DNA from 3 places in the Pseudomonas sp. 5.2 genome. Region 2 is predicted to be linked to each of the others. Evidence: predicted binding sites of a transcription regulator. Region 2 holds the regulator's gene; each other region holds the start of a gene.
The links. The regulator FliA, encoded in region 2, starts transcription of late flagellar genes. The targets are predictions, from matches to a motif close to CTAAAGTTTNNNNNNNNNNNGCCGNTAA.
Positions count from the first base shown of each region.

Region 1: the regulator FliA is predicted to act here: its motif matches at 2,842-2,869, upstream of AC5PZ0_RS19810 (methyl-accepting chemotaxis protein).
Region 3: the regulator FliA is predicted to act here: its motif matches at 5,033-5,060, upstream of AC5PZ0_RS05480 (flagellar protein MotY).

Region 1 is NZ_JBYBHH010000013.1:121,165-131,349, reverse strand. It holds gene mtlD (bifunctional mannitol-1-phosphate dehydrogenase/phosphatase) at 236-2,431, opposite strand; gene AC5PZ0_RS19810 (methyl-accepting chemotaxis protein) at 2,937-4,562, shown strand; gene AC5PZ0_RS19805 (type II 3-dehydroquinate dehydratase) at 4,619-5,074, opposite strand; gene AC5PZ0_RS19800 (MFS transporter) at 5,090-6,445, opposite strand; gene AC5PZ0_RS19795 (LysR family transcriptional regulator) at 6,611-7,546, shown strand; gene AC5PZ0_RS19790 (AraC family transcriptional regulator) at 7,528-8,397, opposite strand; gene AC5PZ0_RS19785 (alpha/beta fold hydrolase) at 8,651-10,185, shown strand, end outside.
Region 2 is NZ_JBYBHH010000001.1:114,246-124,430, forward strand. It holds gene flhB (flagellar biosynthesis protein FlhB) at 1-609, shown strand, start outside; gene flhA (flagellar biosynthesis protein FlhA) at 928-3,057, shown strand; gene flhF (flagellar biosynthesis GTPase FlhF) at 3,069-4,376, shown strand; gene fleN (flagellar synthesis regulator FleN) at 4,470-5,303, shown strand; gene fliA (RNA polymerase sigma factor FliA) at 5,300-6,040, shown strand; gene AC5PZ0_RS00555 (chemotaxis response regulator CheY) at 6,158-6,532, shown strand; gene AC5PZ0_RS00560 (protein phosphatase CheZ) at 6,553-7,341, shown strand; gene AC5PZ0_RS00565 (chemotaxis protein CheA) at 7,354-9,573, shown strand; gene AC5PZ0_RS00570 (protein-glutamate methylesterase/protein-glutamine glutaminase) at 9,620-10,185, shown strand, end outside.
Region 3 is NZ_JBYBHH010000002.1:396,026-406,210, forward strand. It holds gene AC5PZ0_RS05445 (molybdopterin-dependent oxidoreductase) at 1-882, shown strand, start outside; gene grxD (Grx4 family monothiol glutaredoxin) at 974-1,309, shown strand; gene bfr (bacterioferritin) at 1,366-1,839, opposite strand; gene AC5PZ0_RS05460 (bacterioferritin-associated ferredoxin) at 2,041-2,259, opposite strand; gene AC5PZ0_RS05465 (peroxiredoxin) at 2,470-3,072, shown strand; gene rnt (ribonuclease T) at 3,249-3,860, opposite strand; gene pyrC (dihydroorotase) at 3,920-4,966, opposite strand; gene AC5PZ0_RS05480 (flagellar protein MotY) at 5,097-6,053, shown strand; gene AC5PZ0_RS05485 (argininosuccinate synthase) at 6,540-7,757, shown strand; gene AC5PZ0_RS05490 (hypothetical protein) at 7,827-8,261, opposite strand; gene AC5PZ0_RS05495 (response regulator transcription factor) at 8,630-9,256, shown strand; gene AC5PZ0_RS05500 (PA3496 family putative envelope integrity protein) at 9,300-9,476, opposite strand; gene nth (endonuclease III) at 9,581-10,185, opposite strand, start outside.

The sequences.
Region 1 (10,185 bases), on a different contig from region 2:
CCTACGTTTGTTTTTGGCCAGTAACGCCTGTGACACGCGCGCGCGACCGCCGGGTTTGTACGACGCACCATCGCGTCATGCGCCCGTTCGCGCGCCAATCCCCCAGGCATGATTGGCCCGAAATAAACGTAGGAGCGAGCAGAGCTCGCGATGCGCCGCGCGGGCGGCGCTCGATTTCCCAGGCGCTGACGATGTCAGGGCGAACACATCGACACACCGCCCTTACCAAACCGCTTCAAGCAACCGGTAGCCAATGCTTGGCCGACGCCCTACCACACTCGGACGACCCCCGCGCCAACGCAGCGGGCAGTGCCCAGTCAGCCCTGTCCCGTTCCAGCAACAGCCGGAAGTTGGCCGAAATGCTTTCGACCAGCTCGGCATCCCTGACCGGGTCCAGCCCCGGATAAGGCTTGCCCTGATACTCCCCGTCATGGGTGAGCACCGCTTCGACACGTTCGCCGCTGGCCGTGTACAGCGCCTTGATCAACTGGGCTTCGCGATCCTTGCTAGCGTTGCCGTGCAGCGCATAGTGAATGGCCAGCGCCGCCCCAAACGCCAGCGCAGGCGTTTGAATGCCATGCTTGCGGGCCAGGTCGATGCTGCTGAGGATGCGCTCGTTACGCTGCAATTTACGCATGGGGTCGCGCCCAACCCGCACGCAAGGGTCCTTGAACGAGGTTTTGCACCGTTCGAGAAACGCATTGGCAAAGCTGCTGACAACCTCTGACATCTGCGGGTATTCGGCCATCAACGCTGGCGCCACTTCCTGATGAATCAGGCGCTGCGCCAGCGCACTGACGCGGGCGTCCCCCATGCCCTGGCCGACCCAGGTGTGCCCCAGCAGGCTCGCATACCAGGCGATGATTGCGTGTGGCCCATTCCATAAGCGGTTCTTGATGATCTGGATCTGGGTAATGTCTGCGACCGTTTTTACCTGGCGCAGCCGCTCCAGCAAATCACTGCCACGCTCCACGTACAGCGGCATGTCGGGCTCGCTGTTGAACAGGATCAGGTGCAACTGGCTCATGGCACTGCTGGATTGTGCAAAGGGCCTGAAGTGCCCGATAAGCCGTTCGTATTCAGGGGCTGGCGTGGCGGGTTTGCGGGTGACCGCTGGCTCATCCTCCAGGCTGTTCTTGAAGATCTGCGACTTGATGCGTAACTGCCGAACCAGCGCGTCATTGCTGATCTTGGAAACGATGCGGCTGACCACCGTTTCGGCAAAATGGGTCTTTTCCAGCACCTGCTTGCACACCTGTGGCGTGCACAGCAGCGCCAACTGCGCCTGCACCTGGCGCCGGACGAACGCCGCACCGCCGATCTTGTTCAACACGATCAGTACGGTCAGCTCCCGCCCCCTGCGTTCGAAGCGCCGCAGCAAACCCTTGGCAATGACCTTGGCCTGATGCGCGATGGCCTGCTCGGGCAGGCTCATGCCGACGACTTCGGCGGCGTTGTACATCTCGATTACCGCCTCTTCGTCGTCCATGTCGATCATGCGCACATTGTCGATGGTCTGGTCGAACGCGGTGGCGCCGTAGCGCACGCTGTAGCGGCCGAACGCAGCGACCGATTCGCGGAGCATGCGCGAACGGGTCGCGGCAATGATTTCGCAGGGGCGTGTGTAGCCGTCCCAATGGGACAGCACCTGGGTCAGGTAGCCGCCCCCGATGGCGCCGAAGCCGTGGATGCCGACGCGGAACTGGTTCAGTGAGGCAGGGAACGCCTCGTCGAGCGCCGGCATGCCCAAGTCGGGCACGCACTCGCTCAAGTCGGCGAGGAACGCGTGCATGCCACGGTAGGCCATGAGCGCGCCGGCCTTGACCTCGGGCGCGGGCGGCTTGATGTCCTCGATCAGGATTGCCTGGCCCCCGGCGCGGATCGCTGAGAGCAGGCCATTTTCCGAGTCCTCGACCATGAAGCACTGGCCGGGTTGGCAATTGAGCGCGCGGGCGGCGTGCAGGAAGATTTCTGGGTGGGGTTTGCCTTGGCTGACTTCGTCGCCGCAAACGGTGATGTCGAAGTACTTGAGCACGTTGGCGTTGATCAGGTACTCCTCGGCGATGGCGCGGCGGCTGGACGTGGCGACCGCCAGGGTCAGGCCGGACTTGCGCAGGCGCTCCAGCACCTCGAGCAGGCCGGCTTTGATCGGCACGCCATGGTTGCGCACGTACGCCAGTTCGAGCTCATCGGCGCGCTGGCGGATCTGCGCATAGGGGAAGTCATCGCCGTTGTGAGCCTTGGCGAGGGCCTCGGCCTTTTTCGCGCTCAGGCCCAGCGAGCCGATCAGCGTTTGCTCGCTCAAGGCGGTGCCGAAGATTTCCAGTGAAGCTTGCTTCAGCGTCCTGAAACGCAGGCGCTCGGTGTCGAACATCGTGCCATCCATGTCGAAGATGGCGCTGTGAATTTTCTTGCCCTGAAACATGATCATTGGGTGTTGCCCCTTTTTTTGCGTGAGACATCCCGCCTTCAGCCACTGAATGGCGAGGCCGGTGCGATGACGGCGTGTGGGCGGTCAGGTAGGGGGCATGCGATCGACAGGGGGGCGCTCGGGGTTGACCCAGAGGTAGGGCGGGACGGCGCGGGGTGTGCAGAGGAGGGTGGCAAGCTTCGCGGCCAGGCGGGCGCCTGGTTTGACGTTGACGTCACGCCCACTGGCTGCTGCTTGGCTTGCAGGCAATGGGCGCACGTAGCGATGGATACGTGTGATTCCAAGCATAAGGTGCTTATCTTCCTTTTCTGATGACTGACGTTCCTTTTTTACCCTTGCACGTATGCGCCGCCACATGCAAGGCGCCGGCAACAATCGTGCGGTTACCGCACACAAGCGCCTCAGGGCCACTCAAGCCCGCAGCGGGCACTCCGATACCTGCTCACCCGCCATCGAAATCCCGATGAGAAGGGGTGCCAACAGGACCATGAGGAGTACTGCCCGTATGTTTGCCGACCTGAAGATCCGCACCGGAATGTTCTGGGTGCTGTCGCTGTTCAGCCTGACCTTGCTGTTCTCCACCGTCAGCGCCTGGCGCGCGGCGGTGGGCAGCGATGAGCAGATCAGCGAACTGGACCAGACCGCGCACCAGTCGGACCGGTTGAACAATGCGTTGCTCATGGCGATCCGCGCCAGCGCCAACGTGTCCTCGGGTTTCATCGAGCAATTGGGCGGTCATGACGAGAGTGCGAACAAGCGCATGGCGCTGTCGGTCGAATTGAACGACAAGAGCCAGAAACTGGTCGATGAGTTCGTCGGCAACGCCCGCGAGCCGGCGCTGCATGCGGCGGCCAAGGAACTGCAGGCCACCTTCGCCGACTACGCCAAGGCGGTGGCGGGGCAGCGTGAGGCGGTGCGGCAGCGCTCGCTGGAGCAGTACTTCAAGGTCAACACCGATGCCGGCAATGCCATGGGCCGCCTGCAGGGGCTGCGTCAGCAACTGGTAGCCACCTTGAGCGAGCGCAGCCAGCAGATCATGCTCGAGTCCGACCGCCGTCTGGAGCGCGCACAACTGCTGAGCCTGGGGCTGCTGGGTGTGACGTTGCTGCTGGCGGCGCTGTGCTGGGCGTTCATCGCACAACGTGTGTTGCACCCATTGCGTGAAGCTGGCCAGCACTTTCAGCGCATCGCCGGCGGCGACCTGAGCGTGCCGGTGGTGGTGCAGCGGCGCAACGAAATCGGCCAGCTGTTCCACGAACTGGAGCGCATGCAGCAGAGCCAGCGCGAAACCCTCGGCAAGCTCAGCAGCTGCACACAACAGCTGGCTGACGCGGCGACGGCGCTGAACACCGTTACCGAGGAAAGCGCCAATAACCTGCGCCAGCAGGGCCAGGAGCTGGAGCAGGCTGCCACTGCCGTCACCGAAATGACCACAGCGGTCGAGGAGGTCGCACGTAATGCTGTCTCCACGTCCGAGACCACGCAGGCATCGAATCAACTGGCCGAAAAAAGCCGCCGGCAAGTCAACGAGAACATCGACGGTACCGAGACCATGACCCATGAGATCCAGGCCAGCAGTGGGCACCTGGAGCAGCTGGTGGGGCAGGTGCGGGACATCGGCAAGGTGCTGGAAGTGATCCGTTCGGTGTCCGAGCAGACTAACCTGCTGGCGCTCAACGCCGCCATCGAGGCCGCCCGCGCCGGTGAGGCCGGGCGTGGTTTTGCGGTGGTAGCGGACGAGGTGCGTACGCTCGCCTACCGCACACAAGCATCGACCCAGGAAATTGAACAGATGATCGGGCGCGTGCAGCAAGGTACCGAAGCCGCGGTTGCCTCAATGCAGGCCAGCACCAGCCGGGCCCAGTCGACCCTGGACATTACTCTGGCGTCGGGGCAGGTGCTGGAAGGTATCTACAGCGCCATCGGCGAGATCAACGAGCGCAACCTGGTGATCGCCAGTGCGGCGGAGGAGCAGGCCCAGGTCGCGCGGGAAGTGGACCGGAACCTGCTGAACATTCGCGAGTTGTCGAACCAGTCGGCGACCGGGGCGCAGCAAACCCGTGCGGCGAGCCAGGCGCTGTCGGGCCTGGTGGGGGAAATGACAGCGCTGGTAGGGCGGTTCAGGGTGTAAGCGCGACGTTCCGAAGTTGCCGAAGGGCCAGCCAGTCAGCGTCCGGTGAAGGGCGGTTAATTATTGGCTGCCCGACGCCGCAGTAAAGCATCAATAGCTCGGATTGCGAGGGGATACCCGTCAGCGCCCATGCCACAGATCACTGTATTGACCACGCCAGACATGATCGAGTGGCGGTGCAGTTCGTCCCGTGCATGAATGTTCGACAGGTGCAGTTCGACCAGCGGTGTGTCGAGTAATTTCAGCGCATCCAGTACTGGAATCGAGTGAAACGAAAGGCCGGCCGGGTTGATGATTACTGCAGCGCCTTGTTCGAAGGCTTCTTGAATCCAGTCGACCATGACGCCTTCGTGGTTGGTTTGGCGAAAGTCGCATATCAGGTCAAGTTCCAGCGCCAGGCTTTCACTGCGTTGGCGGATTTGCTCAAGCGTGGTGTGGCCGTAGATGTGCGGCTCACGGCGACCCAGCAGGTTCAAGTTAGGGCCGTTAAGGATGAAAACGGTGCGATTCATGATTGTCCTGCTGCGTTATTTGGAAAGAAGGGTGGTAGCGCGGGCTTCGACGGCGTCGTCTTCGGCGACGGCGTTCAGGTCGATGCCGCGGGTTTCCCGGCCGGTGATGATCATCGCCAGCGAGATCAGGTTGATCACCGCGCACAGCGTCACCAGCGGCCATGGCGAGTTGTTCGACTGGCTCATCAGCCACACGGCGATCATCGGCATTGGGCCACCGATCACCAGATTGGCGCCTGTGTAGGCCAGTGCCGAGCCCGAGTAGCGGACCTGGGTAGGAAACGCTTCGGCGAAGGCCACAGGCTGGATGCCGCTTTGGAACTGGGTGAAGCCCAGGAACAGCCCCATGATTGCCATGATGGCGGGGACGTTCAGGGTGTTGAGGATTGGGAAGTAGACGAACAGAATCAGCAACGTCATGCACGAACCCAATGCCAGCGCCTTTTTACGCCCCCAACGATCGGACAGATAACCACCGGCAAGCGCACCGAAAATCGCGCACATGTTAGCCACCATCAGCGACATGAACCCTGTCGATTGGCTAAAACCGAGGTGCTTGGTCAGGTAGCTGAGGGAGAAAATCACGATCAAGTAGAACAGCGCAGCGGGTGAGCAGAAGAACAGCATCAGTCGCAGGATGGTTTTGTAATGGCTGCTCACGGCTGATGTGAGTGGGCTCTTTTCCTGTTTGAGCGGGGCCTTCTTCAAGGCCACGAAGGCCGGGGTTTCATCGACTTTCAGGCGGATGAAAATCGCGACGATTACCAGGACGAAGCTCATCAGGAACGGGATTCGCCAGCCGAAGCTTTCGAATTGCTCGCTTGAAAGCGTCGCTGCCAGGCCCATCAATACGCCGTTGGCCAAAATCTGGCTAAGGGGTGAGCACAGGCCGAGCATGCCGGAATAGCGCCCGCGACGGTCGGGGGAGGCGTGTTCCAGCGCCATCAGTTGCGCGCCAGTGGACTCGCCACCCAGTGCGAAGCCTTGAATGATCCGCAGCAGCACCAGCAGGATCGGCGCCCAGATACCCACCTGGCCGTAGGTGGGCAACAACCCCATCAGTACCGAAGCCAGGCCCATCATGGTAACGGTGGCCAGCATCAAGTTGCGGCGGCCGAGTTTGTCACCGAGGTAGCCACAGGTAATGGCGCCCAAGGGCCGCGCGGCCAGGCCGACACCGAACGTTGCCAGCGAAGCGAGCAGGCCTGCGGTGGGTTCCATGGCCGGGAAAAACAACTTGGGCAGAATGGTCGCGGACATCGCGCCATACAACGTGAAGTCGAACCATTCCAGGGCTGTGCCAATGGTCGCGGCGGTCACCGCTTTGCGAGGCATGCGCGAATCATGAGGCGCGTCACTGATTGTGCTCATAAGGGGCTCGTCATTGTTTTTATGGTGTCGGAATACCCACACGATTCCGCTCGGGCTATGCAGTGGAAAGGAATCGTCGAAGTGAATAGACGTTAGCGCATCCTGCTTGCAGAATAATTATCGAAATCACGATAAATAGATAAGCCAGCCTTATGGGTAGCGATTATGGAACTGCGTCACCTGAGAGCCTTTGTTGTCGCCGCTGACCTGCAGCATTTCAGCCGGGCGGCAGAGCAACTGGGCATTGCACAACCGGCACTGAGCCAATTGATGCGAACGCTTGAGTCTGAGCTCGGGCTGACGCTGTTCCGGCGGGAGAACCGCGGCGTGGCGTTGACCGCTGCTGGCGAGGCGTTCCTGCCTCACGCGCGGCAGTCCATCGAGGCCAGCGAACGGGCAATGGCTGCGGCCCGGCGTGCCAAGCGGGGGGAGGTGGGCGAAATCAACATCGGTTACCACTCGGCATTGTTCGAAGCCAATTTGCCGCAATTGCTCCGGCATTACTTCAGCACGTTCCCCGAGGTCAAGGTGTCGCTGGTCGACGCCGGTATTCGCGCGCAGTTCGACATGTTGCTCGACCACAAACTCGACCTGGCCTTTGCCCGGGTGTTCAAGGACCACCTGCCGGACCGTCTGCGCACCCATCCATTCAGCCAGTCCAGGCTCGTCCTGCTCATCCCGGACAACCATGAATTGGCCGATCGCTTCAGCGGGGATCTGTCGACCCTGCGCCACGAAAAGTTCGTGTTTCTCCAGGACAGCACCGGCATCGGCCTGACCTCCCACACCCTCCAGGCGTGCCGGCAGCACCAGTTGCACCCGCAGAACATCATGTATGTGCCGTCGCTGATGAGTATTCCCGGGCTGGTGGCCGCCGGCATCGGCCTGAGCATCGTGCCCGAAACCATGACCCGGCTGACCATGCCGGGCATCCGCATCGTGCCCCTGGCGCAAGCGGAAATGGTCAGTGAACTTTCGCTGATTTCACGGATTGACGAGCGTTCGCGTGCAGTGCTGCACTTTATCGAAGAGGCTCATGCGTGGGGGCTCGGTGGCCCGGCACCGGGCGGGCAGGGCACGGCCTACTTCAGCGGGACGTAGATATCCGTTTGCCATTGCTCCAAGGGCGTTTCCGGGTACGCGCTCAGGTAATGGAAGAACAGCGGATGGTCGCGCAGCTCTTCGTTGCTCGACGGCAACCAGTCACGATAAAGCGGGTAGATGGTTTCGCCAATGTAGTCAGGCGAACCGGTATGCCGAATCACCGCGCAGCGCCCTGCCGGGATAAGCCGTTCGTGCACGCCGAAATCGTTGGGCTGCACAGCCTCGTCCATCTCGCCGCAAACGGCGAAGCGGAAGGCTTGCAACGGTGTGGTGTCGGGGTTGTCGAAGGGGATGCCGAAGGTGCGGCTGCTGGCCACTGGCGATTGGCCGCTGTGCATGCGCCATTGGCGAAAACGCGCGACGCTTTCGCCGACCAGGGCGGGCGCACCTCGGTGTTCGAGCGCGGCTACGCGGGTTTCGGTGAAATCCACGATACGGATCTGCATGGTGATACTCCTGGAACGATGGGGAACAACGAATACCGCACTCCAGGCCTGCCAGTTCGGGGCCTTGGCGAACACGCTCGGCGCCATGCCGAAGGCACGCTTGAAGGCTCTGGAAAAGGCTTCGGGGCTTTCGAAACCAGCGCCGAATGCGGCCTCCAGCACGGACGTTGCGGGCGAGGCGACCAATTGGTGCGCCGCGCGTCGAAGCCGCATCAGTTGCACATAGCGTGAAACCGGAACGCCCATGAACGCCGTGAACTGCCGATGAAAGTGAAACGCCGAGAAGTTGGCGATGCGACTCAGTGCATTCACCGACAGGTCATCTTCGAGATGGTTGTCGATGTAGGCAAGCACGGCTTCGAACCGTTTTGCGTAGGTAGGGCTGTGCTGTGAGTCAGTCAACGAACGGAGCCTCTGGAAGGTGCGGTGAGCGCTAGCATCCTGTGTCCAGGCATCGAGGTGCCTAGCCGTGATTGCTCTTTCGGGGAGTCGTGTTGACCATAGCGTGGATGGCACCGAGTTTGCCGGTGCTTTCGGTCAGATCGCTCCCTCGTCATGAAGTGAAAAACCGCTGTCGTGCGATGAGAAGTGGCCGCAGCCACGGCTGCCTTAGAGTCGGAGCACAACACAACCGTGCCCGGAATCAAGAGCCGCCATGAGCAGATCCACGCAAACGAACGAGACCGTCACCCCCAGCCAGCCACTGGCAGGCAACCCCCTGGTCAGCCTGCGCCCGGCCGACCTGGCCAGTTCAGCCGGCTACCTGCTCAAGGCCGTAGGCACCTCGCCGCTCAAGGCGGGTGCCCATGTGGGGGGCTACCTGAAGGCGCTGCGCGGCATCGTCGCAGGCAACACCAGCATCGCGCCAGACCCGAAGGACAAGCGCTTCGCCGACCCGGCCTGGCAATCCAACGCTTTTCTGCGCGCACTGTTGCAGAGTTACCTGGCTGGCCAGGCAGAGCTGACCCGCTTCATCGAGGCCACCGACCTGGCCCCGCTGGAAAAAAGCCGCGCCCGCTTCGTCGCAGCACAGCTGGCCGATGCCTTGGCACCGAGCAACTCCCCGCTGACCAACCCCGCGGCGCTGCGCAAACTGGTGGACACAGGCGGCATGAGCATGGCCAGGGGCATCCGCCACTTCGGCCAGGACATGCTGAACAACCGCGGCCTCCCGAGGCAGGTCGACAGTACGCCATTCACGGTGGGTGAAAACATCGCCACGGCCAAGGGCGAGGTGGTGTTTCGCTGTGAAATGTTCGAGCTGCTGCAGTTCGCGCCCACCACCGAAAAGGTCTTTGCCCGGCCCTTGGTCATGTCGCCGCCGCAAATCAACAAGTACTACGCCATCGACCTGTCGCCGGAAAAAAGCCTGGTCAAGTGGATACAGGACAGCGGCGTGAGCCTGTTCGTCATCAGTTGGCGCAACCCCACCCGCGAGCACTGCGACTGGGGCTTGTCCGATTATGCGCTGTGCCTCGATCAGGCGGTGGACGTGGCGCGTCGAATTACCCGTAGCCCGGATGTAAACATGTGGGGCTCCTGCTCGGGCGGCATCACCCTGGCGGCCTACCTGGGCTGGCTGGCGGCCCGTGGCGAGGGCCACAAGGTGGCCAATACCAGCTGGGCCGTGTGCGTACTCGACACGGCGTCGGCGCTTAACGACACCACCTTGGGTATGTTCACCACGCCGTCCGCCCTGCGCGCGGCCAAGGCCAGCTCCCGGCGCAAGGGTGTGCTCAGTGGCCAGGACATGGGCCGCATGTTCGCCTGGATGCGCCCGAACGACCTGATCTGGAACTACTGGGTCAACAACTACCTGCTGGGCAACCCGCCGCCGGCATTCGACATTCTCGCCTGGAACAACGACACCACGCGGCTCCCCGCTCAGCTGCACGCTGACTACCTCGACCTCATCCAGCAAAACCCCTACAGCATCCCCGGCACCCTGGAGATTGCCGGCGAGTTGATCGACATGACCCAGGTAACGGTGGGCGCCTATGTGGTGGGCGGCACTACCGACCACATCACCCCCTGGCAAGGCTGCTACGGCACCGCCCGGCTGTTCGGCGAGGACACGACCTACGTGCTGTCCAATGCCGGCCACTTGCAAAGCCTGGTAAACCCACCCGGCAACCCCAAGTCGTTCTACTACGCGGCGCCCGCCGCCGCCGAGGCGCCGGAAACCTGGCT
Region 2 (10,185 bases):
CCGTTGGAGCAGGCGATCATTCACAGTGTCCAGGTGGTGGGGTGGAGTGCGCTGTGGATGTCGGCGGGGCTGCTGCTGATCGCGGCGGCGGACGTGCCGTTCCAGCTGTGGCAGACGCACAAGAAAATGAAGATGACCAAGCAGGAAGTGCGTGACGAGTACAAGGACTCGGAGGGCAAGCCTGAGGTCAAGCAGCGTATTCGCCAGTTGCAGCGCGAAGTGTCGCAGCGGCGCATGATGGCGGCGGTGCCGCAGGCGGACGTGATCATCACCAACCCCACGCACTATGCCGTGGCCCTGCAGTACGACCCGGAGAAGGGCGGGGCAGCGCCCTTGCTGCTGGCCAAGGGTACTGATTTCATGGCGTTGAAGATTCGCGAGATTGGTGTCGAGCACAAGATCCAGATCCTTGAATCGCCAGCCCTGGCGCGGGCGATCTATTACTCCACCGAGCTTGAGCACGAGATCCCGGCGGGGTTGTACCTGGCGGTGGCGCAGGTGTTGGCGTATGTGTTCCAGATTCGTCAGTACCGGTCGGGCAAGGGCAAGCGGCCGGAGCCGTTGAAGGATGATTTGCCGATTCCGCCGGATTTGCGGCGTGATAGCTGATAGGTGCTTGGCGATGGTCGTTCAGCGCCTGTGAGATCGAGCGCCGCCCGCGCGGCGCTTCGCAGCACAAGGCTGCTCCTACATCTGTTTCGGGCCAGTGAGGCCTGTGATATTTGCGCGCGATCGCCTCAGGAATAATTGGCCCGAGAAAAATGTAGGAGCAGCCTTGTGCTGCGAAGCGCCGCGCGGGCGGCGCTCGATCTCAAACCCACCAAAAACCCCAAGGCGAACACCCAAATAGCAAAGTTGGAAGGCTTCTTGCAGAGCCACGCCCAGGCGCCCCCTGGGCGTCAAAGTTTTGCATCAAGAGGACTCGCGGTGGATCGCACTCAGTTAATCAACAACGCACGCCACAACCTGGCCGGTCTCGGCCGGGGCAACCTGGGTGTGCCGCTGTTGCTGCTGGTGATGTTGGCAATGATGATGTTGCCGATACCGCCGTTCCTGCTCGACGTGTTCTTCACCTTCAACATCGCGCTGTCGATCGTGGTGCTGCTGGTCTGCGTCTACGCCTTGCGCCCACTCGACTTCGCCGCATTCCCCACCATCCTGCTGGTGGCGACCTTGCTGCGCCTGGCCCTGAACGTTGCCTCCACCCGTGTGGTCATGCTCCACGGCCAGGAGGGCCATGGCGCTGCGGGCAAGGTGATCCAGGCCTTCGGTGAAGTGGTCATCGGCGGCAACTACGTGGTCGGTGCGGTGGTGTTCGCCATCCTCATGATCATCAACTTCGTCGTGGTGACCAAGGGTGCCGGGCGTATTTCCGAGGTAAGCGCGCGCTTCACCCTCGATGCCATGCCCGGCAAACAGATGGCCATCGACGCCGACCTCAACGCCGGCCTGATCGACCAGGCCCAGGCCAAGGCCCGCCGCTCCGAGGTCGCGCAGGAGGCCGAGTTCTATGGCTCGATGGACGGTGCCAGCAAGTTCGTGCGCGGCGACGCCATCGCCGGCCTGCTGATCCTGTTCATCAACCTCATCGGCGGCATGCTCATCGGCATGCTCCAGCACGGCATGCCGTTCAGCGAAGCCGGCAAGGTGTACGCCTTGTTGACCATCGGTGACGGTTTGGTGGCGCAATTGCCATCACTGCTGCTGTCCACCGCTGCGGCCATCATGGTCACCCGGGCTTCGGGCTCGGAAGACATGGGCAAGCTGATCAACCGGCAGATGTTCGACTCACCCAAGGCCCTGGCGGTCTCCGGTGCGCTGATGATCATCATGGGCCTGGTGCCGGGCATGCCGCATGTGGCCTTCCTCAGCCTTGGCCTGATGGCCGGCGGCGGTGCCTACCTGGTGTGGAAGAAACAGCAGCAGGTGAAGGTCAAGGCCCAGGAAGAGGCGCAGCGCCAGCAGGACCTGCTGCCCTCGCCACAGCGTGCGCTGGAAACCAAGGAGCTGGGCTGGGACGACGTTACCCCGATCGACATGATCGGCCTTGAGGTCGGTTACCGCTTGATCCCGCTGGTCGACCGCAACCAGGGCGGCCAGTTGCTGGCGCGGATCAAGGGCGTGCGCAAGAAGCTGTCCCAAGACCTGGGTTTCCTCATGCCCACCGTGCACATTCGCGACAACCTCGACCTGCAGCCCAGCGCCTACCGCCTCACGTTGATGGGGGTGATCCTGGCTGAAGCGGAGATTTACCCGGACCGCGAACTGGCGATCAACCCGGGCCAGGTATTTGGCACCCTCAACGGCATTGCCGCACGCGACCCGGCCTTTGGCCTGGAGGCGGTGTGGATTGACGTTGGCCAGCGCTCCCAGGCGCAGTCGCTGGGCTATACCGTGGTCGATGCCAGTACGGTGGTGGCCACGCACCTCAACCAGATCCTGCAAAAGCACTGTCACGAGCTGATCGGCCATGAGGAAGTGCAGCAATTGCTGCAAGTGTTGTCCAAGGCTTCGCCTAAACTGGCAGAAGAATTGGTGCCGGGTGTCATTTCCTTGTCGGGGCTGCTGAAGGTCCTGCAGGCATTGCTGTCCGAGCAAGTGCCGGTGCGCGATATCCGCAGCATCGCCGAGGCCATCGCCAACAACGCGGGCAAGAGTCAAGATACCGCCGCGCTGGTGGCCGTGGTGCGCGTCGGATTGTGTCGCGCCATCGTGCAAAGCATTGTCGGCGTTGAGTCTGAGCTGCCGGTGATCACCCTTGAACCGAGGTTGGAACAGATTTTGCTCAATAGTCTGCAAAGGGCCGGGCAGGGTCAGGAAGACGGTGTTCTTCTGGAGCCGAGCATGGCTGAAAAGCTGCAGCGTTCGCTGATTGACGCGGCCCAGCGCCAAGAGATGCAAGGCCAGCCGGCCATTCTCCTGGTCGCCGGCCCGATCCGCGCCATGCTGTCGCGCTTCGGTCGCCTGGCTGTACCGAATTTGCATGTTCTGGCGTATCAGGAAATACCTGACAACAAGCAAGTCACCATCGTTGCCACCGTGGGCCCTAACGGCTGAGGTAGTGGATAATGCAAGTTAAGCGATTTTTCGCCGCCGATATGCGTCAGGCCATGAAGCTGGTCCGGGATGAGCTTGGCTCCGATGCCGCCATCATCGGTAACCGCCGCATCGCCGGTGGTGTCGAATTGACGGCCGCGCTGGACTACAAATTGTCCGCCCTGGCCCCGCGCGTACCCAACGCCGAGCTTGAAGAAGAGCTGCGCAAGACCCACACGCGCATTGCCACGGCCCAGGCCGAGCTGGACCAGCGCAGCGACACCAGCGACAACAACCGCCAATTGTTCGCCGGCCAGTCGCTGACGGCCTCCGAACCGCTGGTCGAGCCCCACGTGGACGCCCCGGCACCTGCCGCTGCGCCAGCCCCGGCGCCGGTCGACCCGCGCCTGTTCGATGCCATGCGCTCGGAGCTGTCGGGCCTGCGCGAGCTGCTGGAAGTGCAGCTCGGCTCGCTGGCCTGGAGCCAGCTGCAAGGCAGCAAGCCGCAGCAGGCCAACCTCTGGCGCCGCCTGCAACGCATCGGCCTGTCCGGCCCGATTGCCCGTGAACTGCTCGACCTCACGACTGAGATCGAAGAGCCACGCCAGGCCTGGCGCATGCTGCTGGCGCACCTGGCGCGGATGATCGAAATCCCCGAGGTGGAGCCGATTGAAGAGGGCGGTGTAATCGCCATGGTCGGCCCGGCCGGCATGGGCAAGACCACCACTCTGGCCAAGCTGGCTGCGCGCTACGTGCTCAAGTACGGCGCCCCGCAGTTGGCGCTGGTGAGCATGGACAGCTTCCGCATCGGTGCCCAGGAGCAGCTCAAGACCCTGGGGCGCATCCTCAATGTGCCGGTGACCTACGTCGACCCGGGCCAGTCCCTGGCCCAGGCGCTGGAACCGCTGCTGCGTAAACGCGTGGTGCTGATCGATACCGCTGGTCTGCAGGCCAGCGACCCGGCCCTGCGCATGCAGCTGGAAACCCTGGCCAGCCGCGGCATCGCCGCTAAGAATTACCTGGTGCTGGCAACCACTAGCCAGAAGCAGGTGCTGACCGCCGCCTACCACAGCTACAAGCGCTGTGGCCTGGCCGGCTGCATCCTGACCAAACTCGACGAAACGGCAAGCCTCGGCGACGTGCTGAGCCTTGCCATCAGTCATGAATTGCCGGTGGCCTACCTGACCGATGGGCCGCGCATTCCCGACGATTTGCACTTGCCCCGGGCGCACCAGCTGGTCACCCGTGCGGTCAATGTGCAGCAGCAGGACGAGCCCAGCGAAGAGGCCATGGCCGATATGTTCGCTGATCTCTATCACAACCCACGGCGAGCGGGTTGATGATGAAGTGTGTGCAACGTAGCTATGCCAAGGGGCACGCAGAATTGCCTCACGTGTGGCCTGAGTCCCAGCGAGACAAGGTAAAGAACAGACATGGGTAGCATGCATCCCGTACAGGTGATCGCCGTGACCGGTGGCAAAGGTGGCGTCGGCAAGACTAACGTTTCAGTGAACCTGTCTCTGGCGCTGGCCGAGCTTGGCCGCAGGGTCATGTTGCTGGACGCCGACCTGGGCCTGGCCAATGTCGACGTATTGCTTGGCCTGACCCCCAAACGCACCCTGGCCGACGTTATTGAAGGGCGCTGTGAGCTGCGCGATGTGATGCTGCAAGGCCCCGGCGGTGTGCGCATCGTACCGGCGGCCTCCGGCACCCAGAGCATGGTGCACCTGGCGCCGGCCCAGCACGCTGGCCTGATCCAGGCGTTCAGCGACGTCGGCGACAACCTCGACGTGCTGGTGATCGACACCGCTGCGGGTATCGGTGACTCGGTGGTCAGCTTCGTTCGCGCGGCCCAGGAAGTGCTGCTGGTAGTGTGCGACGAACCCACCTCGATCACCGACGCCTACGCACTGATCAAACTGCTCAACCGTGACTACGGCATGAACCGCTTCCGGGTGCTGGCCAACATGGCGCAGAGCCCGCAAGAAGGGCGCAACCTGTTCGCCAAGTTGACCAAGGTCACCGATCGCTTCCTTGACGTTGCCCTGCAGTACGTGGGCGCCGTGCCGTACGACGAGTGCGTGCGCAAGGCGGTGCAGAAGCAGCGCGCGGTGTACGAAGCGTTCCCGCGTTCCAAGTGTGCGTTGGCCTTCAAGGCCATTGCGCAGAAGGTCGACAGCTGGCCGTTGCCGGCCAACCCGCGCGGGCATCTGGAATTCTTCGTCGAGCGTCTGGTGCAGCCCACCAGCGCAGGACCGGTACTATGAATGCGAGCGGCTTCAAGATGTACAGCAGGGCGTCGAAAGACGCCCAGTACGAGCTGATCGAACGCTACGCCCCGCTGGTCAAGCGCATCGCCTATCACCTGTTGGCGCGGCTGCCGGCCAACGTCCAGGTCGAAGACCTGATCCAGGCCGGCATGATCGGCCTGCTGGAAGTGGCCAACAAGTATGACGCCAGCAAGGGCGCCAGCTTCGAGACCTACGCCGGCATCCGCATCCGCGGCGCCATGCTCGACGAGGTGCGCAAGGGCGATTGGGCACCGCGGTCGGTGCACCGCAATACCCGCATGGTCAGTGATGCAATGCGCGCCGTTGAAGCAAGAACCGGTCGCGACGCTAAAGATCACGAGGTTGCTGCCGAACTCCAATTGAGTCTCGATGATTACTACGGGATTTTGAACGATACCCTGGGCAGCCGGCTGTTCAGCTTCGACGACCTGTTGCAGGACGGCGAGCACGAAGGCCTGCACGAAGACGGCGCCAGTGGCCAGGTCGAACCGGCGCGGGGCCTTGAAGACGAGCGCTTCCAGGCTGCCCTGACCGATGCGATCGCCAACCTGCCAGAGCGCGAGCGGCTGGTGCTGGCGCTGTACTACGACGAAGAGCTGAACCTCAAGGAAATCGGTGAGGTGCTGGGCGTCAGCGAGTCGCGGGTAAGCCAGTTGCACAGCCAGTGCGCCGCACGTTTGCGCAGCCGTCTGGGTGAGTGGCGGGCGCGCTGAGCGCCAGCCGTTGCACTGAAGACGCTGCAGCCGTTTCACGTTGTGCCGAATTGAATGAATGCGTGCTCGGGGGCCGAGCGCGTTTGAGACTGCTTGGAGGTCTAATTGGACAAGAACATGAAAATCCTCATCGTTGACGACTTTTCGACGATGCGGCGGATCATCAAGAACCTGCTGCGTGATCTGGGCTTCACCAACACCGACGAAGCTGACGACGGCACCACTGCGTTGCCGATGCTGGAAAACGGCCACTACGACTTCCTGGTAACCGACTGGAACATGCCGGGCATGTCCGGTATCGACCTGCTGCGCAAAGTCCGCGCCAGCGAAAAGCTTAAAACCATGCCGGTACTGATGGTGACGGCCGAAGCCAAGCGCGACCAGATCATCGAAGCGGCCCAGGCCGGCGTCAATGGTTACGTGGTCAAGCCGTTCACCGCTCAGGTGCTCAAAGAAAAGATCGAGAAGATCTTCGAACGCGTCAACGGCTGAGTCACGTCAGGGGGCGCGCCATGGATTCATCACAAACGTCTTTGGGGGAGTTCGAATCGACCCTGAAGAAGCATGCCCAGGAGCTGGTCGAGAGCCTGGAACGCGGGCGCTTCGGCGAGGCGGTGCAGCTGATTCATCAGCTGAACCAGACCCGCGACCGCGGCCTGTATCAGGAAGTCGGCAAGCTGACCCGTGAGCTGCACAGTGCGATCGTCAGTTTCCAGATCGACCCGCACATGCCACAGGCCGAGGAGGTCTCGCAGATCACCGACGCCACCGAGCGCCTGTCCTATGTGGTCAAGCTGACCGAGGGTGCCGCTAATCGCACCATGGACCTGGTCGAGGAAAGCACGCCGGTGCTCAACGACCTGGCGGGTGAGGCCAAGGCCCTGAGCGTGGACTGGCAGCGCTTCATGCGCCGCGAAGTGGCCGCGCCGGAATTCCGTGACCTGGTCAAACGCGTCGACAGTTTCCTGACGCACAGCGCTGAAGGTAACCGCAAGGTCTCAGGCCACCTCAACGACATTCTGCTGGCTCAGGACTATCAAGACCTGACCGGGCAGGTGATCAAGCGGGTCACCGCGCTGGTCACCGAGGTGGAAAGCAACCTGCTCAAGCTCGTGCTGATGGCCAGTCAAGTCGACCGTTTTGCCGGTATCGAACATGACCACCAGCAGCTGCGTGCTGAAAAAGATCAAGAAAAACATCCGACTCGGGGTGAAGGTCCGCAGATTCATGCCGATAAGCGTGAAGACGTCGTGTCCGGTCAGGACGATGTCGATGATCTGCTGTCCAGTCTGGGTTTTTAAGGAGCACGTTTAATGAGCTTCGGCGCCGATGAAGAAATCCTTCAGGATTTCCTGGTAGAAGCCGGCGAAATTCTTGAGCAACTGTCCGAGCAACTGGTCGAGCTGGAAAGCCGACCGGATGATGCCGACCTGCTCAATGCCATTTTTCGCGGTTTCCACACTGTAAAAGGGGGCGCCGGCTTCCTCCAGCTCAACGAGCTGGTGGAGTGCTGCCATATCGCCGAGAACGTGTTCGACATCCTGCGCAAAGGTGAGCGCCGGGTCGACGCCGAATTGATGGACGTGGTGCTGGAGGCGCTGGACACGGTCAACAGCATGTTTGGCCAGGTCCGCGAGCGCAGCGAGGTCATCCCCGCTACCCCAGAACTGCTGGCGGCGTTGTCGCGCCTGGCCGAGCCTGCTGCTGCCGACGCGGTCGCAGCGCCTGCGGCTGCAGCCGAGCCGGTCGCCGCGGCGCCTGCCGAAGAGCCAGACATCACCGACAGCGAATTCGAGCAGCTGCTCGACTCGCTCGACGCGGTCAAGGCCCAGGCTGCTGCCGATGAGCAGATGCAAGGCGAAACCGTCAGCAGCGCCGGTGACGAAATCACCGACGCCGAATTCGAGTCGTTGCTCGACCAGTTGCATGGCAAAGGCCAGTTCAGCGCCGAAGTCGCCGCTGAGCCTGTGGCCAGCGCTGCGGCCCCAGTCAGCGATGAAATCACCGATGAAGAGTTCGAGTCGCTGCTCGATCAGTTGCACGGCAAGGGCACCTTCCAGGCCGATGCCTTGCCGGCCGCCAATGCGCCAGCAGCGGCAGCGCCGCAAAGCGTTGCAGCGGCCAGCCCAACGAGTGACGAGATCAGCGAGCACGAGTTCGAAGCCTTGCTCGATGAGTTGCACGGCAAGGGCAAGTTCTCGGGTGACGCGGTCGCGGTCGAAGCGCCTGTCGCCGCCAAGGTCGAGAGCAAGCCGGTGGCCAAACCGGCACCTGCTCCAGCCGCCGCCCCAGCAGCTGCCAGCAAGCCCGCACCTGCGCCTCGCGCGCCGGCCCCAGCGGCAGAAAAACATGCGGTCAGCGAGGCGGAAACCACCGTGCGCGTCGACACTGCGCGCCTGGACGAGATCATGAACATGGTCGGCGAACTGGTGCTGGTGCGTAACCGCCTGGTGCGCCTGGGCTTGAACAGCGGTGACGAGGCCATGTCCAAGGCCGTGTCAAACCTCGACGTGGTCACCGCCGACCTGCAGACCGCGGTCATGAAGACCCGCATGCAGCCGATCAAGAAAGTCTTCGGCCGCTTCCCGCGCCTGGTTCGCGACCTGGCCCGCCAGCTCAAGAAAGAGATCAACCTGGAGCTGGTCGGTGAAGAAACCGACCTCGACAAGAACCTGGTCGAGGCCCTGGCCGACCCGTTGGTGCACTTGGTGCGCAACGCCGTCGACCATGGCGTCGAGATGCCCGACGAGCGTGAAGCCACCGGCAAGGCGCGTACGGGCCGGGTGGTGCTGTCGGCTGAACAGGAAGGCGACCATATCCTGTTGTCGATCTCTGATGACGGCAAGGGCATGGACCCCAACATCCTGCGCGCCAAAGCCGTGGAAAAGGGCCTGATGGACAAGGACGCCGCCGAGCGTCTGAGCGAGTCGGACTGCTACAACCTGATCTTCGCCCCGGGCTTCTCGACCAAGACCGAGATCTCTGACGTGTCTGGCCGTGGTGTCGGCATGGACGTGGTGAAGACCAAGATTTCCCAGCTCAATGGCTCGATCAACATCTACTCGGCCAAGGGCCAGGGTTCGAAGATCGTCATCAAGGTGCCGCTGACCCTGGCGATCATGCCGACCTTGATGGTGATGCTGGGCAACCAGGCCTTCGCCTTCCCGCTGGTCAACGTCAACGAGATCTTCCACCTTGACCTCTCGCGTACCAATGTGGTCGATGGCCAGGAAGTGGTGATCGTGCGCGACAAGGCATTGCCGCTGTTCTACCTCAAGCGCTGGCTGGTCCAGGGCCAGGTGCACGAAGAGCAGCACGAGGGCCATGTGGTGATCCTGTCGGTCGGCACCCAACGCATCGGCTTTGTCGTCGATCAACTGGTGGGCCAGGAAGAAGTGGTAATCAAGCCGCTGGGCAAGATGCTGCAGGGCACGCCGGGCATGTCCGGGGCCACGATCACCGGCGACGGTCGTATCGCGTTGATCCTCGACGTTCCGAGCATGCTCAAGCGTTACGCCGCGCGGCGTATTTGATTTCGGTGGCGCGCCCTGGCGGGTTGCGCCGCCTAATGGAGTGTTTATGGCAGTCAAGGTCCTGGTGGTGGATGATTCCGGTTTCTTCCGCCGCCGCGTCTCGGAAATCCTCTCGGCGGACCCGACGATCCAGGTAGTGGGTACCGCGACCAATGGCAAGGAAGCAATCGACCAGGCGCTGGCGCTCAAGCCCGATGTCATCACCATGGACTACGAAATGCCCATGATGGACGGCATCACCGCAGTGCGGCACATCATGCAGCGCTGCCCGACGCCGGTGTTGATGTTCTCTTCGCTGACCCATGAAGGCGCCCGGGTGACCCTCGACGCGCTGGATGCCGGTGCAGTGGATTACCTGCCGAAGAACTTCGAAGACATCTCGCGCAACCCCGAGAAGGTCAAGCAGATGCTGTGCGAAAAGGTGCATACCCTGTCGCGCAGCAACCGTCGTTTCGGCAGTTACAACCCAGCACCTGCTGCTGCGCCTGTCACTACCAGCAGCAGCCATGCGCCGACCAGCAGCTTCGCAAGCCCGGCCTCGGCCCCGGCGCGCACGGCACCGCCGGTACGCACCCCGGCCGCAGCGCCCGCGGCACATGCCCCGGCACCCAA
Region 3 (10,185 bases), on a different contig from region 2:
GAGGGGCTTGAGTTCATGCTCAGCATCGACCTTTACATCAACGAGAGCACCCGCCATGCCGATTTGATCCTCCCTTCCACGTCGGCGCTGGAGAACGACCACTACGACAGCACCTTCAACTTGCTGGCGGTACGCAACGTGACGCGCTTCAACCGCGCGATCCTTGCCAAGCCAGAAGGCGCGTTGCACGACTGGGAGATCTTTGTCGGCCTGGCCAAGGCCTTTGCCGAGCGTGCGGCAATGGAGCTCAAGCCGACCCTGCCCCCGGCGCAGATGATCGACTGGGCTTTGCGCAAGGGGCGCTATGGTGATGAATCGGCCTGGAAGCTCTCGATCGAAACACTGGATCGACACCCCCACGGGCTCGACCTGGGGCCGCTAGGCGCCAATCTGCAAGCGCGCCTGCGCACCGCCAGCCAGGCCATCGAGGCGGCCCCTCAGGTGCTGCTCGACGACTTGGCCAGGCTTGCCCGGCAGGCACCGTTGGCCGCTGGGGCGCTGTTGTTGATTGGCCGCCGCCATGTGCGCAGCAACAACTCATGGATGCACAACTTCCACCGGCTGGTCAAAGGCAAGCCGCGCCATCAGCTGTTGATGCACCCTGAGGACCTGCTGCAACGGCAACTGCAGGATGGCCAGCGCGTGCGCATACGTTCGCGTACCGGCACCCTTGAGGTTGAAGTGCAGGCGTGTACCGACATGATGCCGGGCGTGGTCAGCCTGCCACACGGCTATGGCCATGGTCGCCAGGGCGTGCACCTGCAGGTCGCCCAGGCGCAACCCGGGGTCAGCGCCAATGACCTCACCGATGAGCGCTTGCGCGATCAGGTGTCGGGCAATGCCGCCCTCAATGGCGTGCCTGTGCACGTCGAGGCCGCCTGAGCAACGGCAAGGCCGAGCATACCGCTCGGCTTTCCGATACAATGCGTCACCGTGCCGACCATCGAGTCGGAAAGTTCAGACGAGGTGTTCCATGGATATCATCGAAACGATCAAAGAGCAGATTGCCAACAACACCATTCTGCTTTACATGAAAGGCTCGCCGAATGCCCCGCAGTGCGGGTTCTCGGCCAAGGCATCGCAAGCTGTGATGGGTTGTGGCGAGAAGTTCGCCTACGTCGACATCCTGCAGAACCCGGAAATCCGCGCCAACCTGCCCAAGTACGCCAACTGGCCAACCTTCCCGCAACTGTGGGTAGCAGGCGAGCTGGTCGGCGGTAGCGACATCATGCTGGAAATGTTTGAAAACGGTGAGCTGCAAACCCTGATCAAGGATGCTGCTGCCAAGGCGAAGGCTTCTGAAGCCTGACCCTCGAACGCCCATAAAAAAACCCGCTCATGGCGGGTTTTTTTATGGGCGGGATTTTACTCTTCGCCCATCTGCGACTGCAGGTAGTTCTCGATGCTGATCTTGTCGATCAGGCTCAGCTGGGTTTCCAGCCAATCGATGTGCTCTTCCTCGGACTCGAGGATGTCTTCGAGCATTTCACGCGAGCCGAAGTCACCAACGGTTTCGCAGTGAGCGATGGCGGCTTTCAGGTCGATCAGGCCTTTCTGTTCGATCTTCAGGTCGCACTCGAGCATTTCTTTGGTGTGCTCGCCGATCAGCAGCTTGCCCAGGTCCTGGACGTTCGGGATGCCTTCGAGGAAGAGAATACGCTTGATCAATTTGTCAGCGTGCTTCATCTCGTCGATGGATTCCTTGTACTCGTGCTTGCCGAGTTTGTTCAGGCCCCAATCTTCATACATGCGTGCGTGCAGGAAGTACTGGTTGATCGCGACCAGCTCGTTTCCGAGGATCTTGTTGAGATGCTGGATGACGCTTACGTCGCCTTTCATGACGGGTTCCTGCCCTGTAGAAGTGTGCCAATACAGAGAAGTTTGAGCCTGATACTTAGGGCTGTCAAACCTAAGTTATTGAATAATAAGTGAAAATGAATAGGAATAAGAATGTTTGTGAAGCGCGTTGGAGTGCTAAGTTATTGAATTGCGGGCATAAAAAAACCGGACGCTAGGTCCGGTTCTTCAAAATAGGGGGTTTCAAGCGGCAGTAAATTCTACCGGATAGGGCAGGGCAGCCTGGCTGACCTGAAGATCGGTCAAGGTCTCGCGGACCACTTGCTTGGCAAGGCAGGCACATTTACCGCATTGGCTGGCGACGTTGGTCGCGGCTCGAACTTCCTTGTAGCTGCAGCATCCGTCATAGATCGCATCGCGGATCTGTCCGTCGGTCACGCCGACACAAAGACACACATACATAAAGTCGGACCATCGCTGGTTGAGATGGTCTGGAGCTTAATGGTAATGAGAATGCTTGTCAAAAGACTTTCTGAGAGGGGCGTGCTTGAGCGACCGGCGGTTGGATTCGGTCTGTCATGAGAAGCCGTGTATGATGGTCGGCCTTTGTTGGATGTCGGGCAAGCCCGTCTGGCCCGGCAAACGGTTTTTCACCCTCATCAGGAGATAACAATGAGCGTACTCGTTGGTAAACAAGCCCCCGACTTCACCGTTCCCGCTGTACTGGGCACTGGCGAAATCGTCGACAGCTTCAACCTGGCCTCGGCCATCAAGGGCAAGTACGGCCTGGTGTTCTTCTACCCGCTGGACTTCACCTTCGTCTGCCCGTCCGAGCTGATCGCCCTGGACAACCGCATCCCAGACTTCCAGGCTCGCAACGTTGAAGTGATCGGCGTTTCGATCGACTCGCACTTCACCCACAACGCCTGGCGTAACACCCCGGTCAACAACGGCGGCATCGGCCAGGTGAAGTACACCCTGGCTGCCGACATGACCCACGAAATCTGCAAAGCCTACGACGTTGAGTCCGAAGGTGGCGTGGCCTTCCGTGGTGCCTTCCTGATCGACACCAACGGTGTTGTCCGTTCGCAGATCATCAACGACCTGCCACTGGGCCGTAACATGGACGAGCTGCTGCGTCTGGTTGACGCCCTGCAATTCCACGAAGAGCACGGCGAAGTCTGCCCTGCCAACTGGAAGAAAGGCGACAAAGGCATGAACGCTTCGCCAGAAGGCGTTGCTGCATACCTGAGCGAGAACGCTGGCAAGCTGTAATTGCCAAGCGCATAAAAAACCGGCCCTGGTGGCCGGTTTTTTTGTGCCTGGAGTTTGAGTCTTCCAGTGTCTGTTCTGCTCTCATCGCTGGCAAGCCAGCTCCCGCAGGTACCCCACAATATTCAAGCCTGTGGTAATCCTGTGGCAGCCGGCTTGCCGGCGATGAGGCATTCAACTCAGTCGTTGAAATCGCGCCAGCCGCCCATTTCCTTCCAGCGGTTGACGATGCCGCAGAACAGCTCGGCCGTCTTCTCGGTGTCGTAACGCGCCGAATGCGCCTCACGCCCGTCAAAGTCGATGTCAGCACTCTGGCAGGCCCGCGCCAGCACGGTCTGGCCATACGCCAGGCCCGCCAGGGTGGCGGTGTCGAAGCTGGAGAACGGGTGGAAGGGGTTGCGCTTGAGGTCGTTGCGGTTGACCGCGGCATTGAGGAAGCCCAGGTCGAAGCTGCTGTTGTGGCCGACCAGGATTGCGCGCTTGCAGCCGTTGGCCTTGAGCGCCTTGCGCACGCCGCGGAAGATATCGGTCAGCGCGCTTTCTTCACTCACTGCCATGCGCAGCGGGTGGTCCAGCTTGATGCCGGTGAACTCCAGTGCGGCAGCCTCGATATTAGCCCCCTCAAATGGCTCTACCCGGTGGAAGTAGGTGTGTTCGGGGAACAGGAAGCCTTTCTCGTCCATGCCGATGGTGACGGCGGCAATTTCCAGCAAGGCATCGGTGGCGCTGTTGAAACCGCCGGTCTCGACATCCACCACCACTGGCAGGTAGCCACGGAAGCGCTCAGCCATCGGGTGGCGCGAGCCGCTGCCGGCCTGGCTGTCCTGATCGTCTTCGTAGAGGTCTTCGCTCACGCGTTTTCCTCCAGCAGGCGCCAGCGCAGCTTCTCGCCGGCACGCAGCGGTACCACGGTCTGCTCGCCAAACGGCAGGCTTTCAGGGGCAGTCCACTCTTCGCGGACCAGGGTGATGGTGTCGGTGTTCGCCGGCAGGCCATAGAAGGCCGGGCCGTGCAAGCTGGCGAAGCCTTCGAGTTTGTCCAGCGCGTTACGCTGCTCGAACGCTTCGGCGTACATCTCGATGGCCGCGTACGCGGTGTAGCAGCCGGCGCAACCGCAGGCCGCTTCCTTGGCGTGACGGGCGTGAGGGGCCGAGTCGGTGCCGAGGAAGAACTTCGGGCTGCCACTGGTGGCAGCATCCAGCAGCGCCACCTGGTGGGTGTTGCGCTTGAGGATCGGCAGGCAATAGAAGTGCGGGCGGATGCCGCCAACCAGCATGTGGTTGCGGTTGTACAGCAGGTGCTGGGCAGTAATGGTGGCACCGACGTTGGCCGAGGCCTCGGTGACGAACTGCGCGGCATCGCTGGTGGTGATGTGTTCGAACACCACTTTGAGCGTTGGGAAGCGTTCGACCACACGGCGCATGTGCTCGTCGATGAAGCGCTTCTCGCGATCGAACACGTCGATCTCGCTGCGGGTCACTTCACCGTGCACCAGCAGCGGCATGCCAACGTCGGCCAGCGCTTCGATAGCGGGGAAGATGTTGTCGATGCTGGTCACGCCTGAATCGGAGTTTGTCGTGGCGCCGGCCGGGTACAGTTTGGCGGCGTACACGATACCGCTGGCCTTGGCCGCGCGGATGTCCTCGGGGCTGGTGCGGTCGGTGAGGTAAAGCACCATCAGCGGTTCGAAGCGGCTGCCGGCCGGGCGCGCGGCAAGGATGCGCTCACGGTAGGCGCCAGCTTCGACGGCATTGCGCACCGGCGGTACGAGGTTGGGCATGATGATGGCACGGGCGAAGGTACGCGCCACATCGCCAACGGTATGGGGCAGGACGGCACCATCGCGCAGATGGATGTGCCAGTCGTCGGGACGCAGGAGGGTCAGGCGATCGGACATTGGGGATTCCAGGCGGGTCGAACTCAAGGCCCAATGCTACCGGAAAACCCTGGGCCGAGCACGGCTATCAAGTTTTTCGGGTGGCGTCCGATACCCTGCAGGTAAGCCGTCAGAATTTGTGGAGCCGCCCGTGCGCCAGCGTTACCTAGCCCTGTTGACCCTGTTCGCCAGCCTGCCGGCCGGTGCACTGACTTTCCAGACGCGCATGGAGAACATTGCCTGGCAAGTCGAGGGCGACCAGTTCGAGTGCCGCCTGATCCAGCCGATCGACGGTTTTGGCAGTGGCGAATTCGTGCGCCGGGCCGGTGAGCTGCCGGTGTTCCAGCTGCGTTCGCACACTAACGCGCTGGGGGCTGGGTCTGCGACGTTGCTGGCCGCAGCGGCGCCTTGGCAGCCGGGGCGTGGTGATATCAACCTGGGTGTGGTGCGGATGGCGCGTAGCGGCTTGCTGTTCAGCTCGTCCCAGGGGCAGGCCGGCCGACTGATCAATGGTTTGCTCGATGGCCGCAGCACGGTGGTGCGCAACTACACCGGCGAGGCGGGGCGGGCAATGGAGGTGCGGGTACTGCCGGTGAGTTTCGCCAAGGCCTACAGCGACTACCAGGCCTGTGCCAGCAAGTTGCTGCCGATGAATTACGACCAGGTGAGGCAGACGCAGGTGGGCTTCCCGGGGGGCGGCATCGATCTGGACGATTCGGCTCGAGCCCGGCTGGACGTTGTGCTGGATTACATGAAGGCCGACCCTACGGTTAACCACATCGAGCTCGACGGGCACTCTGACAACAGCGGAAACCGCCTGACCAACCGTGACCTGTCGCGCCGCAGGGCAGTGGCAGTGGCGGACTACTTCAAGGCCCATGGCGTGCCCGAAGCGCAAATCACCGTGCGCTTCCATGGCGAGCGCTACCCATTGGCGAAGAACAACAATGCCGCTAACCGGGCCCGCAATCGGCGGGTGAGTATAGAGCTGGGCCGGGTTGCGGAGGTTGAGAAACCGGTGGAGAAACCGGTTGAGCAAACAGTGCCGGCCGCTGCTCCGGCGCCAGCTAGCCCTGCTGCCGTGGCGCCAGGGGCGAAGCTACCCTGAGGTCGTGGGGCATGGTAAGTGATTGCATCAGGGTCATTAGGGGTTCGCCACAACATTTTCAGCGCCTGTGAGATCGAGCGCCGCCCGCGCGGCGCATCGCGAGCAACGCTCGCTCCTACGTTTGTTTCGGGCCAGTAAAGCCTGTGAGAGAGGCGCGCGACCGCCTTGTTTGTTCGACTCGATATCGTGTCAGGCGCCAAGGGGCCGCGCGCCAATGCCACAGGAAAAATTGGCCCGAAACAAACGTAGGAGCGAGCGTTGCTCGCGAAGCGCCGCGCGGGCGGCGCTCGATCTGATAGGCGCTACACCTCTCAAGCCATGCCCCCCCATGCCCAGACCGCAATCCCCTCCAAGCATCCATTCAGGCAACGTCGCGCCCTCGACAATTACTGTCGCTTTGTCGTCAGAAGCTGTCGCCCCACTGTAAATTTTTCCATAACGCCGTTAGAATCGACCCCTTTCCGTACAACCCCGTGGAGTGATGGCATGGCGGACGTAAATAAGGTCGTACTGGCGTATTCCGGCGGCCTTGATACTTCGGTGATTCTCAAGTGGCTGCAGGATACCTACAACTGCGAAGTGGTGACCTTCACCGCTGACCTGGGTCAGGGCGAGGAGGTCGAGCCGGCCCGTGCCAAGGCACAGGCAATGGGTGTGAAAGAGATCTACATCGACGACCTGCGCGAAGAATTCGTGCGTGACTTCGTGTTCCCGATGTTCCGCGCCAACACCGTCTACGAAGGCGAGTACCTGCTGGGTACCTCCATCGCCCGTCCGCTGATCGCCAAGCGCTTGATCGAAATCGCCAACGAAACCGGCGCCGACGCCATTTCCCACGGCGCGACCGGCAAAGGCAACGACCAGGTACGTTTCGAGCTGGGTGCCTACGCGCTCAAGCCGGGCGTCAAGGTCATCGCCCCATGGCGTGAGTGGGACCTGCTGTCCCGCGAGAAGCTGATGGACTACGCCGAGAAGCACGGCATCCCGATCGAGCGTCATGGCAAGAAGAAGTCGCCGTACTCGATGGACGCCAACCTGCTGCACATTTCCTACGAAGGCGGTGTCCTGGAAGATACCTGGACCGAGCACGAGGAAGACATGTGGCGCTGGAGCGTCTCCCCGGAGAACGCCCCGGACCAGGCTACCTACATCGAACTGACCTACCGCAACGGTGACATCGTTGCCATCGATGGTGTCGAGAAGTCTCCGGCTACCGTCCTGGCTGATCTGAACCGCATCGGTGGTGCCAACGGCATCGGCCGTCTGGACATCGTCGAGAACCGTTACGTCGGCATGAAGTCGCGTGGCTGCTACGAGACCCCTGGCGGCACCATCATGCTGCGCGCCCACCGTGCGATCGAGTCGATCACCCTGGACCGCGAAGTCGCTCACCTGAAAGATGAGCTGATGCCGAAGTATGCCAGCCTGATCTACACCGGTTACTGGTGGAGCCCGGAGCGCGTGATGCTGCAGCAGATGATCGACGCTTCGCAGGTCAACGTGAATGGCGTGGTACGCCTGAAGCTGTACAAGGGCAATGTCACCGTTGTCGGCCGCAAGTCGGACGACTCGCTGTTCGATGCCAACATCGCGACCTTCGAAGAAGACGGCGGCGCTTACAACCAGGCCGACGCTGCGGGCTTCATCAAGCTCAATGCACTGCGCATGCGCATTGCCGCCAACAAGGGCCGTTCGCTGCTCTAAGTACTGGCAAGCGTTGCACGAACCCCGGCTCAGGCCGGGGTTTTTTTTGGTGCGTTATGCCAATGGCCTTTAAGCCTTGTGATTGACGACGTCCTCCTGGAGCGCACTGATAGACAGGCGTGCGCATTGACGCTTGTCCAGATTAAGGAAGTGCCACGTGCGTGTTGATTCAGGCGCGTGTGCGAGTGCCACGAGGATATGCTGTTCCAGCCTTTGTTGTGCATCGGGGCCAGTAAAGATAACGGTCACAGGTTCAGGCGATTCAGCCTCTGGGTTGTCGGTTGTTACTTTTTTTAGGGCAGGGTTGTAGAACGACTTGTAATTGAAGTTCAACGTTAGAAAGAACAAGGCTGTAAGGAAAAACGGAAAGCAGACCAGAAACCAGGTATAGAGACTTTGGCTGGATTCGCTGAGAAACGGCAGTGTTGCAAGGGCGGATGCTTCGATGATCCCCGCGAAGATAGCAATGATCGTCAGCGGGGCGACAGGTTGTACGTCGGGCATGATGGCTGTCTCCTGCGGTTTCGCTCATCATTACCGTACTGTTATGCTCAACTAAAGGCTGTAGTGTTTCCCAACTGCGCATTGTCGGCACAACGGCGGGTGCCTGATTTTTTTCGCGCATTTAAAGTGGCCTATTCTTCGAGCGGAAGTTTGTTTTCAACTGGTTCACTCGATCGGGTCAGTGCTACGTTTCTTGCGAGACATGAACACTCACGATTAGCGTGCTGCAAGGTTTTGTGTAGGAAATTTCTGTAAGTGTTGTAGGGCTCGTCTATTCATGAGTTTCATTGACAAATCGTCGCGCCATTAAGCGTTCTGTCAGTTATCGTGGCGTGCCACAGCAAAAATAATGAATGAATGGATATCACATGAATAAAGTCCTTATCGTGGATGACCATCCGGTCATACGCCTGGCCGTGCGCATGCTGATGGAGCGGCATGGGTATGACGTCGTTGCGGAAACCGATAACGGCGTGGCCGCCTTGCAACTGACGCGTGAGCACCTACCGGATATCGTGGTGCTGGATATCGGGATTCCCAAGCTCGATGGCCTTGAGGTCATCGCCCGCATGGCGGCATTCAGCCCAGGCAGCAAGGTGCTGGTGCTGACCTCCCAGGTACCTGGGAACTTCTCGATGCGTTGCATGCAGGCGGGGGCGGCGGGGTATGTGTGCAAACAGCAGGAGCTGACCGAGTTGCTTAGCGCCATCAAGGCGGTGCTGTCAGGCTACAGCTATTTCCCTAATCAGGCCTTGCATGCCTCGCGAGGCAGGGGCAGCGGTGGCAGCGAGACGGACATGGTCAACCGTCTCTCGGCCCGGGAGATGACCGTTTTGCAGCAGCTGTCGCGCGGGCGCTCGAACAAGGAAATTGCCGACAGCATGTTCCTCAGCAACAAGACTGTCAGCACCTACAAGTCCCGTTTGCTGCTCAAGCTCAACGCCCGGTCGCTGGTAGACCTGATCGAGCTGGCACAGCGCCACGGGTTGAACTGACCGCTGCGCTACAAAGCCTCCCGGTGGGAGGCTTTGCAAGGGTCTATAAGTCGTAGTCGAAATCGGCCAGTTGCTTCTGCAGGCGTCGCTCTTCCAGCAGGTTGTCGATGGTGCGACGTTTACTGAGGTTGGTCTTTGCAGTCTCTACCTGGGGCTCCGCTTCATCATCTGCGGCAACAAAATCATCTTCGATTGACAGGTCGTCTTTATCAGCACTCATGAGTCGCTCCAAGCCAAGGGGCCATTGGCCGTCCTTATAACCAGAAAGCTGACGCTGGTAAAAAAGATTTTTTCAATCGCGCAGGGTGGTTTTTAACTATCGGCTCAATCGTCAGACGTCTTGTGCTTGTATTCGCACAGGTCTTCGATTCGGCAGCTCCCACAGCGGGGCTTTCGCGCCTGGCATACATAGCGCCCATGAAGGATGAGCCAGTGGTGGGCATCGAGCAGGTAGGGCTTGGGTACGAACTTGATCAGCTTCTTCTCGACTTCCAGCACGGTTTTACCGGGTGCGATGCCGGTGCGGTTACTGACCCGGAAAATATGCGTGTCCACCGCCATGGTCGGCTGCCGGAACGCCGTGTTGAGGACCACGTTGGCCGTTTTGCGCCCCACACCGGGCAGCGCTTCCAGCGCTTCGCGGGTTTCAGGCACCTGGCTGCCATGGCGCTCGATCAAAAGCCGGCAGGCTTCGATCACGTTCTTGGCTTTGCTGTTGTAGAGCCCGATGGTCTTGATGTATTCGCTCAGCCCTTCGACGCCCAGGGCGTAGATGGCCTCCGGGGTATTGGCGACCGGGAACAGCCGGGCGGTGGCCTTGTTGACGCCTACGTCGGTGGATTGCGCTGAAAGGGTCACGGCGACAAGCAACTCAAACGGGGTGGTGTAGGCCAGTTCAGTTTTCGGGTCAGGGTTGTCTTCGTGCAGCC